DNA from 2 places in the Streptomyces sp. NPDC051020 genome. Region 1 is predicted to be linked to the other one. Evidence: riboswitches for the same ligand, from Rfam matches in the RefSeq annotation. Region 1 holds a riboswitch; the other holds the start of a gene.
What was found. Region 1 has a riboswitch for cobalamin ahead of AB0N06_RS27005 (ABC transporter substrate-binding protein). Riboswitches for the same ligand answer to the same signal wherever they lie in the genome.
Positions count from the first base shown of each region.

Region 2: another riboswitch for cobalamin. It lies ahead of AB0N06_RS19415 (cobalamin biosynthesis protein); the one in region 1 lies ahead of AB0N06_RS27005 (ABC transporter substrate-binding protein).

Region 1 covers NZ_JBFBCG010000057.1:36,712-44,489, forward strand. Annotated here, with positions in the region: gene AB0N06_RS26985 (cytochrome P450) at 1-1,092, opposite strand, end outside; partial or broken gene AB0N06_RS26990 (PRC-barrel domain-containing protein) at 1,646-1,966, shown strand; gene AB0N06_RS26995 (ABC transporter ATP-binding protein) at 2,070-2,864, opposite strand; gene AB0N06_RS27000 (iron chelate uptake ABC transporter family permease subunit) at 2,861-3,868, opposite strand; gene AB0N06_RS27005 (ABC transporter substrate-binding protein) at 3,952-4,992, opposite strand; cobalamin riboswitch at 5,055-5,243, opposite strand; gene AB0N06_RS27010 (beta-ketoacyl-[acyl-carrier-protein] synthase family protein) at 5,324-6,547, opposite strand; gene AB0N06_RS27015 (acyl carrier protein) at 6,544-6,804, opposite strand; partial or broken gene AB0N06_RS27020 (acyl-CoA dehydrogenase) at 6,920-7,778, opposite strand, start outside.
Region 2 covers NZ_JBFBCG010000033.1:19,325-27,102, forward strand. Annotated here, with positions in the region: partial or broken gene AB0N06_RS19410 (cobyric acid synthase) at 1-1,315, opposite strand, end outside; gene AB0N06_RS19415 (cobalamin biosynthesis protein) at 1,312-2,292, opposite strand; cobalamin riboswitch at 2,440-2,571, opposite strand; gene AB0N06_RS19420 (hypothetical protein) at 2,724-2,957, opposite strand; gene AB0N06_RS19425 (inorganic phosphate transporter) at 2,970-4,259, opposite strand; gene AB0N06_RS19430 (class II aldolase/adducin family protein) at 4,543-5,247, shown strand; gene AB0N06_RS19435 (hypothetical protein) at 5,322-6,449, shown strand; gene AB0N06_RS19440 (hypothetical protein) at 6,636-7,778, shown strand, end outside.

The DNA of each region.
Region 1 (7,778 bases):
CGCGATCGTCGCCTCCATCCGGGCGAGCGGCGCTCCCAGGCAGTAGTGCGGCCCGTGCCCGAGGGAGAGGTGACGCGCCGCCGACGTCCTGGCCGGCCGAGTGACGTCGAAGCGGTCGGCGTCCGGGCCGTGCGCCGCGGTATCGCGTCCGGCGGCCGAGTATCCGGCGAGTACGGGGGCACCCTTCGGGATGACGGTCCCGTCGAGGGTCAGGTCACGGGTCGGGTAGCGGAACGGGAAGTAGCTGACCGGGCTGTCCCAGCGCAGTGTCTCCTCCACCACGTCCGGCCACCCCGCCCGGCCCGAGGTGACCAGGCCGAGCTGGTCCCGGTGGGTGCACAGGGCGCGCACAGCGTTGGCGATCAGGTTCAGCGTGGTCTCGTGACCGGCGATGATCATCAGCACCAGGGTGCCGATGAGTTCCTGCTGGCTGAGCCGGTCACCGCCCTCGTCGCGGGCCGAGATCAGCGCGCTGATCAGGTCGTCGCCCGGCTGCTCGGCCCGGGCGGCTGCAACGGTGCTCAGCAGTTCCACCAGCTCCCGGTTGGCGGCCATGGCCACCGCGGGTCCGATGTCGGTGGAGACGATCTGGTTCGAGAGATGGTGGAGTCGGTCCTGGTGCCGCTCGTCCACCCCGAGGAGCTCGCAGATGACCCCCAGTGGCAACGGCAGCGCGAACCCCGCGCGCAGGTCCACCGTCCCGTCCCCCTCGGCGGCCATGGCATCGACACGGTCGAGCAGTTCGGCGGTGAGGACTTCGATGCGCGGCCGGAGCTGCTCCACCCGCCGTGTGGTGAACGCCTTGCTGACCAGCGAGCGCAGCCGCCGGTGGTCCTCGTCGTCGGCGGTGGTCATGCCCTGCACAGTGGCGAAGGTCCGCAGTGGCCAGCCGTCGGGGATCAGTCCTTCGGCCAGCGCGGCGAAGTGGGCTGCGCCCTTGGCGACATCGGGGTGGGCGAGGAACTCCTTGAGCGCGTCGTGCCCGAGCACCGCCATCCCCGGCACCTCCCCGGGGAGCACGACGGACGCCACGGCGCCCCGGGCGAGCAGCCGCGCGTTGTCCGCGTGCGGGCACCCTCCGGCCGGGTCCATGCGGTGCGCGGCGGCCTGCTCATTTATCGGCGGGGTGTTCAACGGGCCTCTCCTGTAAGGTCTTCGGCTCCTGACCGGCGGCGGCCGGGGCAGGGTGCAGATCCTACGGCGGACGCGACGGATACGAAGTGCGATAGCACGGTGGGGTGGTAGCAGGTCAGCGGCGCCACGCGGCGATGGCCGGGTTCCTGCGGAGGTGTTGCGCCGGCGGGCAGAATGGGGCTGATGGGCGCGCTCTCATGCTCGCCGAGGCGGCGGCATGCCCGTGGCACGGAGACCGCGGTGCGGCCGGAGCGCCGTTCGGCCGGACCGCCCGGGGCGCCCGTGCGCAAGCCCGCGTACGCCTCCACGCCGTCACGATCTCACTCGAACGGTCCAACGTCGGGCTGTGCCCCGCCACCGGCATCGCACGCTGCCGACCCGGATGCGAGGGGCCATCGTTCCGGGCCGGGAAGTTGCATCGCCCATCCGGGTGAGGCGCGATGGAAGCCGGACGTGCCTTCCCTGGTGGAGCTGCCCACAGGACACGCGCGCGGGCGAGGAGGAACCGGTCATGGGAGCCGCTGACGGTTTCACGGATGCCAAGGAGCTCGACGGCCTGACAGTGTACGACCCCAGGGGCGAGAAGGTCGGCACCGTGGGGCGGGTGTATCTCGACGACGCGACCGGCAGACCGGACTGGATCACGGTGAAGACCGGCCTGTTCGGTATGAAGGAGAATTTCGTGCCCCTGGACGGCGCTCGCCGGGTGGGCTCCGATCTGCACATTCCCCATCCGAAGGACCGCGTGAAAGGTGCCCCGAGAGTGGACGCGGATGCCCATCTCTCCGTCTCCGAGGAGGAGGAGCTCTACCGTCACTACGGCCTCACCAGGTGAGTCCGTCCGGTCCTGGCGACCGGGCAGGCGCGGCTCCGGGGAGCGGACAGGCCAGGGGCCCGCACCGTGCCGGGTTCCGGCTCTGCTTCCGTATGCCCGGCTACTGGGCCCGTCCAGGCAGAAACCGCACCGAGGGTCGCCCGTCCGGGCCGTCCTCGGTGACCACCGACCGTACCCGGTACACATCCGAGATGAGTTCCTCGGTGATGACGTCCGCCGGGGTGCCGGCGGCCACCACCCGCCCCTCCTTCATGACGACGATCCGGTCGCAGAACATCGCGGCCAGATTGAGGTCGTGCAGGGCGATGACGCCGGTGACGGGCAGCGAGGTGACCAGGGACAACAGCTCCAGCTGGTGCTGGATGTCGAGATGGTTCGTCGGCTCGTCCAGCAGCAGTTCACGCGGCTGCTGCGCCAGTGCGCGGGCGATCTGGACACGCTGGCGCTCGCCCCCGGAGAGCGTGTGCCAGGCCTGGTCGCTGCGTTCGGCCAGTCCCGTGCGTTCCAGTGCCTCGCATACCGCGTCTTCGTCCGCGCGGTTGGGCGCCGACCAGGCGCGGAGGTGCGGAATGCGGCCGAGCCCCACGACGTCCCGGACGCGCAGCTCGACCTGGGTGTCGGCATGCTGGTCGACCACGGCGACCCGCTGCGCGACAGTGCGCCGGCCGATCGCGGCGAGCGGTTCGCCGTCGAGCGTCACCACGCCCGCCGCCGGCGCGAGGACCCCCGCGAGCACCCGGAGCAGCGTGGACTTGCCCGACCCGTTGGGGCCGAGGAGTCCGACGGTCGCGCCGGGCGGAGAGACGAGGGAGACCCCGTCGAGGACAAGACGGCCGCCCGCCTCGCGGGAGACTCGCTGGGCACGCAGACCTGCGGTGGTACCGATGGATGTCATGTGGTCCTCCGGGTTCGGTAGAGGACCAGAACGAACGCGGGTACGCCGATGAGGGCGGTGACGACGCCCACCGGCACCTCCTGCGGATCGAGGACGGTCCGGGCGAGCGTGTCGACCCAGACGAGGAACACCGCCCCGGCCAGCGCGGTGACCGGCAGCAGCTGCCGGTGCCCGGAGCCGGTGAGCGCCCGGGCGGCATGCGGCAGCACGAGCCCGACGAAGCCGATGGCACCCGCCGAGCTGACGAGCGCGGCGGTCAGCAGCGCGGTCGTGCAGAGCAGCACGATCCGGGTGCGGCCGACATCGACTCCCAGGGCGGCGGCCGCGTCCTGACCGAAGGCGAAGGCGTCGAGCGTTCGGGCGTGGCCCAGCGAGATCAGCAGGGTCACGACGAGCACGGGGAAACAGACCCACACATCGGTCCAGCCGACCCCGCTGAGCGAGCCGAGCAACCAGAACAGCACGCCTCGGGTCTGCTCGGCGTCGGCCGCGGTCATCACCACGAAGGAGGTCAGCGCGGAGAACAGCTGCATGGCCGCGACGCCGGAGAGGACGACCCGGTCCGTCGTACCGCCGAGGGTATGACTGAGCAGCAGCACCAGGGCGAACGAGCAGAGTGCCCCGATGAACGCCCCGGTCGAGATCGACACCGCTCCCCCGCCCACCCCGAGGACGACGACCACGACGGCACCCGTCGACGCCCCGGAGGAGACGCCGAGGACGAACGGGTCGGCGAGCGGATTGCGGAGCAGGGACTGCATGACCGTGCCGCACACCGCGAGTCCGGCGCCGCACACGGCGGCGAGCAGGGTACGGGGCATGCGCAGGTTCCAGATGATGCCGTCCCGGACAGGGGTGAGCCGCGATTCGCCCACCCCGAGGTGGGCGGCCACCGCGGACCAGACGTCGGCGACGGAGATCCGGGCGGGGCCGATGGTGACGGCGATGGCGACGGACAGCGCGAGCAGGGCGAGGCCCGTGGTCCACAGCACACCGTCGCGCAGCCCCCGTGCGCCACCGGCCCTGCGGTGCCCATCGGTTCCGGGTGCCTGCTCCGTACGTACCGCTGCGACCCGTTCGGTGTCCGTCACCCGGCGAGCCCGAACGTCCGCAACCCGGCGGCGACCTGTTCCAGACCCTCGACCGTCCGGATGGACGGATTCATGGCCTGGCCGCTGAGCAGCACGTACCGCTTGTGCTTGACGGCGTCCATGTTCTTCGTCGCGGGATTGGACTCCAGGAACTCGATCTTCTTCGCGGCGCTCTCGGCGGTCTGTGCCCTGCGCGTCAGATCGCCGATGACCAGGACGTCGGGGTTGCGGTCGGCGACGGTCTCCCAGCTGATCTGCGGCCATTCCTCATGGGTGTCGTCGAAGACGTTCTTCGCTCCGAGCTCCCTGGTGATGACGCCGGGTGCACCGCAACAGCCAGCCAGGTACGGGGCCTTGGAGTCGGAGAACCAGTAGAGGAGAGTGGCGTGGGAGGCGTCGATGCCGTCGGTGGCCTTCTTCACCCGCTCCCGCAGCCGGGCGACGAGCTCGTCGCCGCGCTGCTGAACGCCGAACACGGCGGCCAGGTCGCGCACTTCGCCGTAGACGCTGTCCATGGTCAGTGCTTCGGTACGCGCTCCGTCGCCGCCGCCGCTGTTGTCCTTGCCGGTGCAGTCGGCGGGCGACACGTAGGTGGGGACACCGAGCTCCTCGAACTGTTCGCGGGGGGCGACGCCGCCCTTGGCGAGGGTCGATTCGAACGAGGCGCTGACGAAGTCGGGTTCCTGGTCGAGGACCTTCTCCGACGACGGCCGGTTCTCCGAGAGGCGTGGCACCTTCGCGTTGGCCTTCTCCAGCCCCTTCATCACCGGGTCGGTCCAGGTGGCTGTGGCCGCCAGCCGGTCGGCGAGGCCGAGGGAGAGCAGGATCTCCGTCGATCCCTGGTCGACGGAGACGGCGTGGTGCGGTGCGGCTTCGACGGTGACGGTGCGACCACAGTTCCTGAGCGTCACCGGATAGCCTTCGCCACCAGCTGACTTGGCCGCGGAGTTGTCGGTCCCTCCGCCGCACGCGGTCAGCAGGAGGAGTGCCGCCGGGAGCAGGGCGGCGGTGCGGGCGGGGCTGGCTATGGACGGCACGGAGTCCCTCTGCGTCTCAGGGCCCATGCGCGGAGCCCACTGTACGAAGTGCTGTCGCCCGGTACCGGGCGACAGGTGCCAGCAGGTCTTCGGACTCGGGTTCCTTCGGACGGGACGCCTTCCCAGGACAACCGTGGATGTCCCAGTGGCCGTGGCCCCGCCCGTCCCCCTCACCGCTGCGCGTCAGCTCCGGATTCGCACCGGATTCCCTGACCCCTACGTGGAGTTTGACTGGCTTCGGCAAGCTATCACGCGGCCCCGCGCGGCTCGTCGGCGGTGCGGTGGGGCCAAAGGCGTCCCGGCCGTACCGTACCGTCATGTCTGCCCCTGCCTACGGACTCTGGAGGGCGACCACGGCGTTGTGGCCGCCGAACCCGAAGGAGTGGCTCACGGCGCGCCGGACGGGCCGGTGGCGGGGCTGTCGGGTGACGCAGTCGATGTCGAACTCGGGCGCCGGGGCGTCCAGGTTGGCGATCGGCGGTACGACCCCGCGCTGCAGCGTGAGGATCGTCAGCCCCGCCTCGATGGCTCCGGCGGCCCCCATGCAGTGGCCCAGTACCCCCTTGGGGGCGGTGACGGGTGGCCGGTGCGGGTAGGCCCGGCTGATGAGAGCGGCTTCGATGGCGTCGCCCAGCGGTGTCGACGTGCCGTGCGCGTTGACGTGTTCGACGTCCGCGGCCGCCCAGTCCGCGTCGCGCAGCGCGGCCTCTACCGCGGCCCGGGCGACGGCGCCGGACGGGTGCGGACTGGTGGGATGGTGGGCGTCGGTGGTGGCGCCTGTCCCGGCGAGCAGCGCCCGCGGAACCGCTGCCCGGGCCCGTGCGTCATCCGCCCGTTCCAGCACCATGACGGCGGCGCCCTCGCCCATGACCAGGCCGGCACGATCAGCCGCGAACGGCCGGCAGAGGCGGCCCGGGTCGCCGTCCCTCGTGGCGGCGGCACCGGACCGCGCGAATCCGGTCATGGCGACCGGGAAGACGATCGACTCGGTGGCTCCGGCGATGGCGAGGTCGCATTGCCCGGTGACCAGCAGGTCCCGGGCGACGGAGAGCGCGGTGACCCCGGAGGAACAGGCGGTGCACGGCGCCAGGCTGGGACCGGTCGCCCCCATCCGGATGGCGATCTCCGCCGCGGGCATGTTCGGAATGGTGAGGAGGATCCCCGCCGGCGACGTGGCCCCCGGCCCGCGCCGGTCGAGGGCGACGGCCTGTTCGGTCAGGCCCGCGGATCCTCCGCTGCTGGTGCCGACGACCACGGCGACCCGGCTGCCGTCCCAGTCGGCCGGGTCCAGTCCGGCGTCCGCGACCGCTTCCCGCGCGGCGAGGACGGCGAATTTGACGTACCTCCCCATCCGGAAGGCCGCACGGCCGCCGACCGCGTCGTCCAGATCGAAACCGGAGACCGTGCACGCGAAGTCGATCGCGCAGCCTTCGAGCTCGGGGACGGTGCGGGCCGGTGAGACCCCGGCGCACACCCCGTGCCAGGTGGTGTCGGTGTCGTTGCCGACCGGGGTGATCATCCCCAGGCCGGTGACGGCGACGGCAGGCCTGTTCATCGGGCGTTGCTCATCGCGGGGTCGCCGCTCACCACGGCATCGATGAACGTCGTGATGTCGGCGAGGGTGGCGTCCTTGTAGAGCTTGCCGGAGTCGGCCTCGACCCCCAGCGTCTCCTTGATGATGACGGCGAACTCGGCGACGGCGAGGGAGTCCATCTCCAGGCTGTCCATCGTGGAACCCGGAAGGATCTCGGCGGCCGGCACCTTGAAGGTGTTCGTGAGAACGTCGGTGATCTGGGGGTGGATCGCGCTCATGATCTTCCTCTTCGCTAGGTCGTGCAGGTCGCGCATTTCATGCAGGTTCTACCGATTCCCGGGACGGTGGAACGCACGGTCCCGATGCCGAAGTAACTGACTCCCGATCTGCCGGTTACGCCTTGCGGCGAACCGATTCGCCAACGATCACCCGTGGCTTCGCACAGCGCCGGGAAAGGACGGATGTGGTGCCCCAGTACGCCAGCAGAACGGCCCGGACTCCAAGGGCCCCGACCGCGTCCCGTACCCTGCACAGCTGTCCGGCGGTTCGCTCGTCCGAAGCCTTCACCGCTCCCCCTGCGCCCCGGTGGTGGTCTGCCAGGACGCCTCCGGATCGTCGTACGCATCGACATAGTTCGCGCCGGCGATGGGCCAGTCCGCGAGCACCTCGTCCGGCAGCGCGAAGGACTCGATCAGGGTGGGCAGATGCCCGGCGACGGCGGCGATGAGCTGCTCGACGGCGTCCGGCAGGGCCTTGACCTGATCGGCGGTCAGATGGCCGGCGGCGAGCAGATCGCCGCTGTTGCGGGCGACCCACTGGAGAGCGAACAGCCGCTCCAGTTCGGCCAGCCTCTCGCGGCCAGGGCCTACGGGCAGTTCTGCGACGGCCTCCGCGTACGCCTCGGCCGCGTGTCGGCGGGCGTGCGCCTCGACGCCCCGCAGGGCGGGCCCGGACGCCGCGTTCCACCGCGCCAGCGGGTCACTGTGCGGTGCACTGCTCATCCGCTCCCTGGCGCGGGCGAACCAGATGGCCTCCACCTGCGCATGCAGCCACCCCAGGAACCGGGGGTCGGCGAGCTCTCCGGTCGCCCGGCCCGAGGTGCCGCCGTCCACGGACGGTGAGGTGGCGAAGAGCATTTCTGCGGCGGCCTTGGCGTGGATGGCCAGGTTGTCGCCCTCGGCGGTGATCACCGCCTCCACGCCGGTGATCAGCTCGGTCATGCCGTTGTTCTCCAACAGCGCCTGTGCTCCGC
Region 2 (7,778 bases), on a different contig from region 1:
CCAGGAACCGCCGCCGGAACGCATCGCTCTCCAGCGACCCGTGCCAGTGCGTCCCCCACACCGCGCCGACCCGGCACCCGTCCAGGAACGGCTCGCCGCCCCGCACATCGGCGACCCCGTGGTGGATCTCGTACCCCTCCACCGGCTCCCCGAGCGCCGTACCGACCGGCCGGGCGAGGGTCTTCTCGCGGTCGAACCGGATCCGCACCGGCAGCAGTCCGAGCCCGTCGACCCGCCCCGCCCGCGACTCCACCTCGTCCTCGATCTGCTCCGCGAGCACCTGGAACCCGCCACAGATGCCGAGCACCGGACGCCCCTGCGCCGCCCGTCGCAGCAGCGCGTCGGCCAGCCCCCGTTCCCGCAGCCAGGCGAGCGCCTTCACCGTCCCGCGCGTGCCCGGCACGATCACCAGATCCGCGTCGGCCAGCTCCTCCGCCCGGTCCACGAACCGCACCACGACACCCGGTTCGGCGGCCAGCGCGTCCACATCGGTGAAGTTCGACATCAGCGGCACGGCGCACACCGCGACCCGCAGCACGTCCTCGCCGTGCGGCGGTGCGACGACCGACTCGCGTACGGCCCCGCGGAGCGAGACCCGCAGCCCGTCCTCCTCGTCGATGCCCAGGCCGTGGGCGAACGGCAGTACTCCGTACGTCCGCCGCCCGGTCAGCCCGTGCAGCATGTCAAGACCCGGCTCCAGGAGCGACACGTCGCCGCGGAACTTGTTGACCAGATAGCCGGCGATCAGCGCCTGGTCCTCGGCGCTGAGCAGCGCCGTCGTGCCGAAGAACGAGGCGAAGACGCCACCGCGGTCGATGTCACCGACGACGATGACGGGGAACCCCGCGGCCCGCGCGATCCCCATGTTCACGATGTCGGTGCGCCGCAGATTGATCTCGGCCGGGCTGCCCGCCCCCTCGCAGATCACGGCGTCATAGGTGCCCCGAAGCTGCTCCAGACAGTCCACGACCGTACCGAACAGGGATTCCTGTCGCCCCCCGTGGTAGCCGCGCGCGCTCATCTCGCCCACCGGCCTGCCCATCAGGACGACCTGACTGGACCGGTCGCCGCCGGGCTTGAGCAGCACCGGGTTCATCAGCGCGGTCGGTTCCACCCGGGCGGCCTGCGCCTGCATCGCCTGCGCGCGTCCGATCTCCGCGCCCTCGCGGGTGACGAACGAGTTCAGCGACATGTTCTGCGCCTTGAACGGCGCGACCTTCACGCCCTGGCGCACCAGCCACCGGCAGATGCCTGCCGTGACGACGCTCTTGCCCGCGTCCGACGTGGTTCCGGCGACCAGCAGTCCGCCGCTCATTTCCCGCTCCGTCCCGCAGCCGCACGCCGCCCCGGGGGCGACCACCGTCCTGCGATCAGCCGGCCCGCCGCGCACACGCCGAGGGCCAGTACCCCCACGCGGCGCGACAGCCGCACCGCGCGCTCGATGTCCCCGGTCTCCACCGCACGGCCGGTCGCGCCGTTCAGTACCGGCCGGTGCTCGACACGCCCGCCGTACGCGAGGGTCCCGCCGAGCCGTACGCCGAGCGCCCCCGCGAACGAGGCCTCCACCGGACCCGCGTTGGGGCTCGGATGCCTGCCCGCGTCCGCCCGCCAGGCCCGCAGCGCTCGACGTGGCTGCCCCCCGGCAACCACGGCGAGCGCGGCGGTGAGCCGGGCGCCGGGCCAGCCCGCGACGTCGTCCAGGCGGGCCGAGGCCCAGCCGTAGCGCAGATGGCGGGGCGACTTGTGCCCGACCATCGCGTCGAGGGTGTTGACGGCACGGAAGGCGACGAGTCCGGGCACGCCACCCAGCGCGCCCCACACGAGGGCACCCACCACCGCGTCCGAGGTGTTCTCGGCCACGGACTCCACCACGGCGCGCGCGATCTGCGGCCCGTCGAGGGAGTGCGGGTCGCGCCCGCACAGATGGGGGAGGCGCTCCCGGGCCAGCTCGATGTCACCGGCGGCGAGCGCGCCGCCGATGGCGCGCGCCTCGCGACCCAGCGAGGTGCCGCCGACGACGGACCAGGTGGCGGCCGCGGTCAGGGCGACGGAGGCGGCGGGATGACGGCGTACGGCACGGGCGGCCAGCGCGGCTCCACCGGCAGCGCCTCCGGCGCAGACCAGGGTGTGCAGGGCGCCCCACCCGCGGTGGTCGCGCCACAGACGCCGTTCGACGCCCGCCGCGGCCCGCCCGAAGGCGGCGACCGGATGCCCCCGGCGGGGATCACCGAGCAGCAGATCGCCGATCAGGCCGGCGGCGGCGCCGTACGCGAAGATGCGGTCGGCTCGCACGGCTCAGCCGGCCGTGCTGCCTCGAAGGACCTCGGTACAGCCGGCTCCTGGTGAGAGCGGCACAGAAACGGCGGACGCACGGCAGCCGGGCATGGCGATATGTCCTCACTCAGGGTCCGCGCCCTGGTTCGACGTGACCGGCGGCGAGAGTCTCCTGGCTCCCGGATCCGCAGTTCCCCCGGCCTTCCAGCCCGCATGCGCGGGCCGTGACTTCCGGTGTGGGGGACCGCTCCCCGGTGACAGTGGCGGGACCGCGCCGGATTCACACCGGCTTCCTCTGCTGTCGCCGTAAATGGCTCCGGCAGTCCACCACGCTCCGCGAACGCCCGTCAACCTGGCGTTGACCTGCGGCGGTGCAGTGTGCGCAGACGCACATCGGGCCGGACACACGCGAGGTGTGTCCGGCCCGATGGGGGAGTGCGGGAAGGGGCTCAGGCGACGATCAGATAGATCCCGTACGCGACCGAGGCCGCGCAGAGCCCGAAGCAGAGGTACCCGCCCACGCGGGCGAGCACCAGGGAGCCTCCGGTGGAGCCACCCTCCGCGGCCGGTTCCGGCTGCTTGGAGAGGCCGACGATGCCCAGGGTGAAGAGGCCCACCAGCGCGACGGTGACGACGAGCGAGACGCCGAAGACGGAGCCGAGAGCTGCCCAGTCGATGTTCATGGTGATCTGTCCTTACACCGTGGCGGGCCGCGCCGGATCGGCGGCGACGGTTCCGGGCTGGGCCGGGATGGTGGTCTTGAGGTCCGTGGTCGTGTCCACTGCCGTGGCGACCGCAGCCGTCCCGGCGGGCGGCGGCGGGGTGACGGCCGCGATGGCGGTGGTGATGACACCCGCCGGTTCGGCGACCTCACCGGTGGGCGCGACATCGCCGTGCCCGACCGGCTTGCGCCGGGACAGCAGCCAGATCGCTCCGGAGCCCGCGATGAGCAGGACGGCGACGGCGACGACACCCCAGGTGCCCTGCCTGGTGAGGAACTCCGCGCCCGCGCCGACCAGACCCGCGGCCGGCAGGGTCAGACCCCAGGCGGCGAACATCCGGGTCGCGGTGGACCAGCGGACCACACCGCCCGGGCGGCCCAGACCCGCACCCATCACGGCGCCGGAGCAGGACTGGGTGGTGGAGAGGGAGAAGCCGAGGTGCGAGGAGGCCAGGATGACCGTGGCCGCGCTGGTCTGGGCGGCGAAGCCCTGTGGCGGCTTGAGCTCGGTGAGGCCGCTGCCCATGGTGCGGATGATGCGCCAGCCGCCCAGGTAGGTGCCGAGTGCGATGGCCAGACCGGCGGAGACGATGACCCAGATCGGCGGGTTCGAGCCGGGGGACAGGACGCCACCGGTGACCAGGGCCAGGGTGATGATGCCCATGGTCTTCTGCGCGTCGTTGGTGCCGTGGGCGAGCGAGACCAGTCCCGCCGAGGCGATCTGGCCGGCCCGGTAGCCCTTGGCGGTGGCCTTCTCCTGGGCCTCGTTGCGGTTCCCGCCGCCGATCCGGTACGTCAGCCTGGTCGCCAGCAGCGCGGCGACACCCGCGACGACCGGGGCGGCGACCGCGGGCAGCAGCACCTTGGTGACGACGGTTCCGCCGTCGACCGAGGACCAGCCCGCCGACATCACCGCGGCGCCGATCAGGCCGCCGAAGAGTGCGTGGGACGAGCTGGACGGCAGGCCGACCAGCCAGGTGAGCAGATTCCACAGAATGGCGCCGACGAGGGCCGCGAAGATGACTTCTGTCCGCAGCCCGTCCTCGTTGATGATCCCGCCGGAGATCGTTTTGGCGACCTCCACCGACAGGAAGGCGCCGACGAGGTTGAGAGCGGCGGACATGGCCACCGCTGTCTTGGGTTTGAGGGCACCGGTCGAGATGGTGGTCGCCATCGCGTTCGCGGTGTCATGGAAACCGTTCGTGAAATCGAACACTAGAGCTGTCACGATCACAATCGCGAGGAGCAGCGTGATGTGTTCCATTTACCCAGGCAATCGTTCGACGTCATTGGCACGTGGAACGTAGGCAACCTGGGTGAACGGGAGATGAACTGGACGGGGCCCTGTGGTGACTCCAAACGGAGTTGAGTCATTCTTTTTGTCGGGCCACCGACAGCCGGCGTGGGGGCGCAGTGCCTGTCGTGGCTGGATTTCGCCCCTTCCGCCTCGCTTCACGCCCTGTGATCCGAGGTCCGGAAACCTCGGAAAAGAGATGTGGATCACCCGACGTCTCCCGTCGTGCCGGCCCCGCTGACAGGATTCCCCCATGAGTGAGCATCACGAGGACGCGCACAACGGGCATAACGGGCGCGATGCGAACGACGCACGCGACGCGATCGAGCAGGCCTGGAACGGTGTCGTCGCCACCGCCCGCAGGACCGCTGCGGAGGGCTTGGTGGTCGGCACCTCGGGCAATGTGTCGGCGCGGGTCGGCGACCTCGTCCTGGTCACCCCGAGCGGTGTGCCGTACGACCGGCTGGGCCCCGGCGACACCGTGGCCGTCGACCTCCACGGCAACCAGGTGCTCGGCGCCCTCGCCCCGACCAGCGAACTCCCGCTCCACCTGGCGGTCTACCGCAACACCGACGCCGCCGCCGTCGTGCACACCCACGCCGTGCACGCCACGGCCGTCTCCACCCTCGTCCCCGAGGTCCCGCTGGTGCACTACGCCGCCGCCATGCTCGGCGGCCCCGTCCGCACCGCGGCCTACGCGCGCTACGGAACCCAGGAGCTGGCCGAGCACATGCTGGCCGCCCTGCGTGACCGCACGGGCTGTCTGCTCCGCAACCACGGAACCGTCACCTACGGATCGACCCTCGACCAGGCCTACGACCGCACCGCCCAGCTGGAATGGATGTGCAGGCTCTGGCTCACCGCGAGCTCCGTACCCGGCCACACCCCATCCCTGCTCTCCCTCGCTCAGCTGCGCGACGTGCAGGACGCTCTGAAGGGGTACGGACAACCCGGCTGACCGGGAGCGCCGGCGAGCCACCGGACGGCCCCTGTCCACTGGCAGGGCGCGGCACACCCCCCGACACTGAAGCAGTGCGCCCGGCAACAGCGGCGGCAGCAGCCGTCACCACCCTCTTCGGCGTCGGCGCGGCAGCGGTCGTCGCCGGCCGGTACGCCGGCGGCGCCGCCCTGAGGGCTCCGTCCGGACGCCCGCTCCCCGCCGACCGGAAGCTCACCGTGCACGCCACGGCGGCCGGGCAGGTCACACTGACCCGCTCCTTCGCCGCGCTCCGGCCCGGTACGTACGGACTGGTGGGCGACGGCGTCCAGGCCGTCGTCGGCCCGGTGATCGAGCAGGCATCGCACGCCCCCGACGCCGTCGTACGCAGACTGGAACGCATCAACGACGGCAGCCTGGAACCCGGCGCCCAGGTCCGGATCACCCCCGCGCTGTACAGCGGCGACCCCGGCACGGCCCTCGGCCTCGACTACGAGGACGTCGAGATCCCCGGTGAGCTCGGCATCCTGCCCGCCTGGTTCGTGCCCGGCCCCCGGGACACCTGGGTCATCACCGTGCACGGCCTCGGCACCACCCGCGAACACCCCATGAACATCATGGACTTCCTGCACGGGCTGCGGCTTCCGGTCCTCGGCCTGGCCTACCGCGGCGACCCCGGAGCCCCGCGCTCCCCGGACGGACTCGCCCACCTCGGCGAGTCTGAATGGCGCGACTTGGACGCGGCCGTCCGCTTCGCCGTGCGGTACGGCGCCGAGAAGGTCGTCCTGCACGGCTGGTCCACCGGCGCCTCCATGGCCCTGCACGCGGCCGTCAACTCCGCGCTCCGCAGGCGAATCTGCGGCCTCGTCCTGGACTCCCCGGTGCTCGACTGGGCCGCCACCCTGCGTGCCCTGGCCACCGCCCGCGGCGTCCCGTCCCCGCTGCTGCCGCTCGCCTTGCGCGCCGCCCAGGGCCAGACCGGTCTGCGCGGCTCCCGGCTCCTCGACGCCTCCCTCCCGCAGGCCCTGCACGCCCCGACGCTGATCTTCCACGGCCCCGCCGACACCGTGGCCCCCTGGCAGCCGAGCCGGGAGCTCGCCGAGCGCCGTCCCGACCTGGTCGCCCTGCATCCCGTACCGCAGGCTCCGCATGCGGCGATGTGGAATGCCGATCCGGCCCGCTACGAAGAGGCTCTGCGGCGCTTCCTCACGCCCCTGATGTGAGCTGATGCGAGGGGACCGGCGGGTTGGTGCCGTCCGGGCCCGCAGTCACCTTCCGCCGCGAATCCGGGTTCCGTTTGGGCTTTCGGGCCGTCAGGGGCAAGACTGCTCCCCGTGACGTCCCGTACCCCGCGCGACTCCAGACTGCGACTTGTCCGCCCGCGACCCCTTGCCACCGCCCGCAAGGCCGTGACCACCCGGCGCACCCGGCCGGTCCCCCGCCCGCCCGAGGGCACCCCGCCCCGTGCGGAACTGGCCCGCGAGGCCAGGGCCGCGCTCGCCGACGCCGTACGGATCGCCCGCTGGGCCGCCGACGGCGCGAGCCCCGGCACGGCCCCGCTCGCCGCCCACGCTCTCGAACGGGCTGCGACCGCACTGGAATTGTCCCCGGCGCAGGTCCGCTCCGGCTGGGACCGGGCCCGCCTGGCCGGCCTCGTCGAACTCCACGGCGAGACCGCACGCCCCGGCTGGCGGCTGCGCGCCTGGGACCGCGACGACTCCGCCGTGCTCCGTGGCTGGGTGGCGCTCTTCGACGCGTGGTCGCTCGTCCACCCGGCGCCCGAGGGCATCGAGTCCACCGCGGTCGCCGAAGCCGTCGAGGCTGTACCCCAGGTGCTCTCCCTCCTGCAGCTCTCGGCGGGCCCGGTCACGGTGCCCGCCCTCCTCGACCTCCTCGGCCAGCGCGTCGCCGAACTCCACGAGGAGCGCTGCGAGGTGCCGTACGGGTCGGAGGTGCCGTACGGGTCGGAGGTGCCGGCCGAACCGGAGGAACCCGCTCTCACCGCGCACCCCGCCGCCCTGGTCGCGCTGCTCCTCGACTGGGCACTGGAGGGACTGGCCGCCGTCGGCGCACTCACGCTCGGCGCCGGTCATGCCACCCTCACCCCGCTCGGCAACTGGGCGGTCTGGGTCAAGCTGGAACAGATCTGCGTCGCCGCCCAGAGCCCGGCCGGGAACATCGAGCAGTCCGCCGCCGACATGCTGCTCGGCTGTGCCCGGCTCACCCCCGGACCGGCCCGCGCCGAATACCGCGCCTGGCTGGCCGCCCGTCCCGTCGGCAGCGCCGTCGCCGAACTGCTCGCCGTTGCCCGAGGCGAGGACGCGCTGCTGCGCGGACTCGCCTTCGAGGCACTCCGGGTCGTCGGGGCCCCCGCCGAGCCGGTGGTGCGCTCCGTCGTCACCGACCCATCGCTGCGCCCGTACGCGCTGCTCTGGCTGGCCGAGTACGACGGAGCCGACCCGGAGGACGCCCAGGAGGTCCTCAGCCGTGAGGAAGCCACCTGGCTCTGGGTCGACACCGCGGCGGCCGTCTCCGACCACGGCGAGACGGCA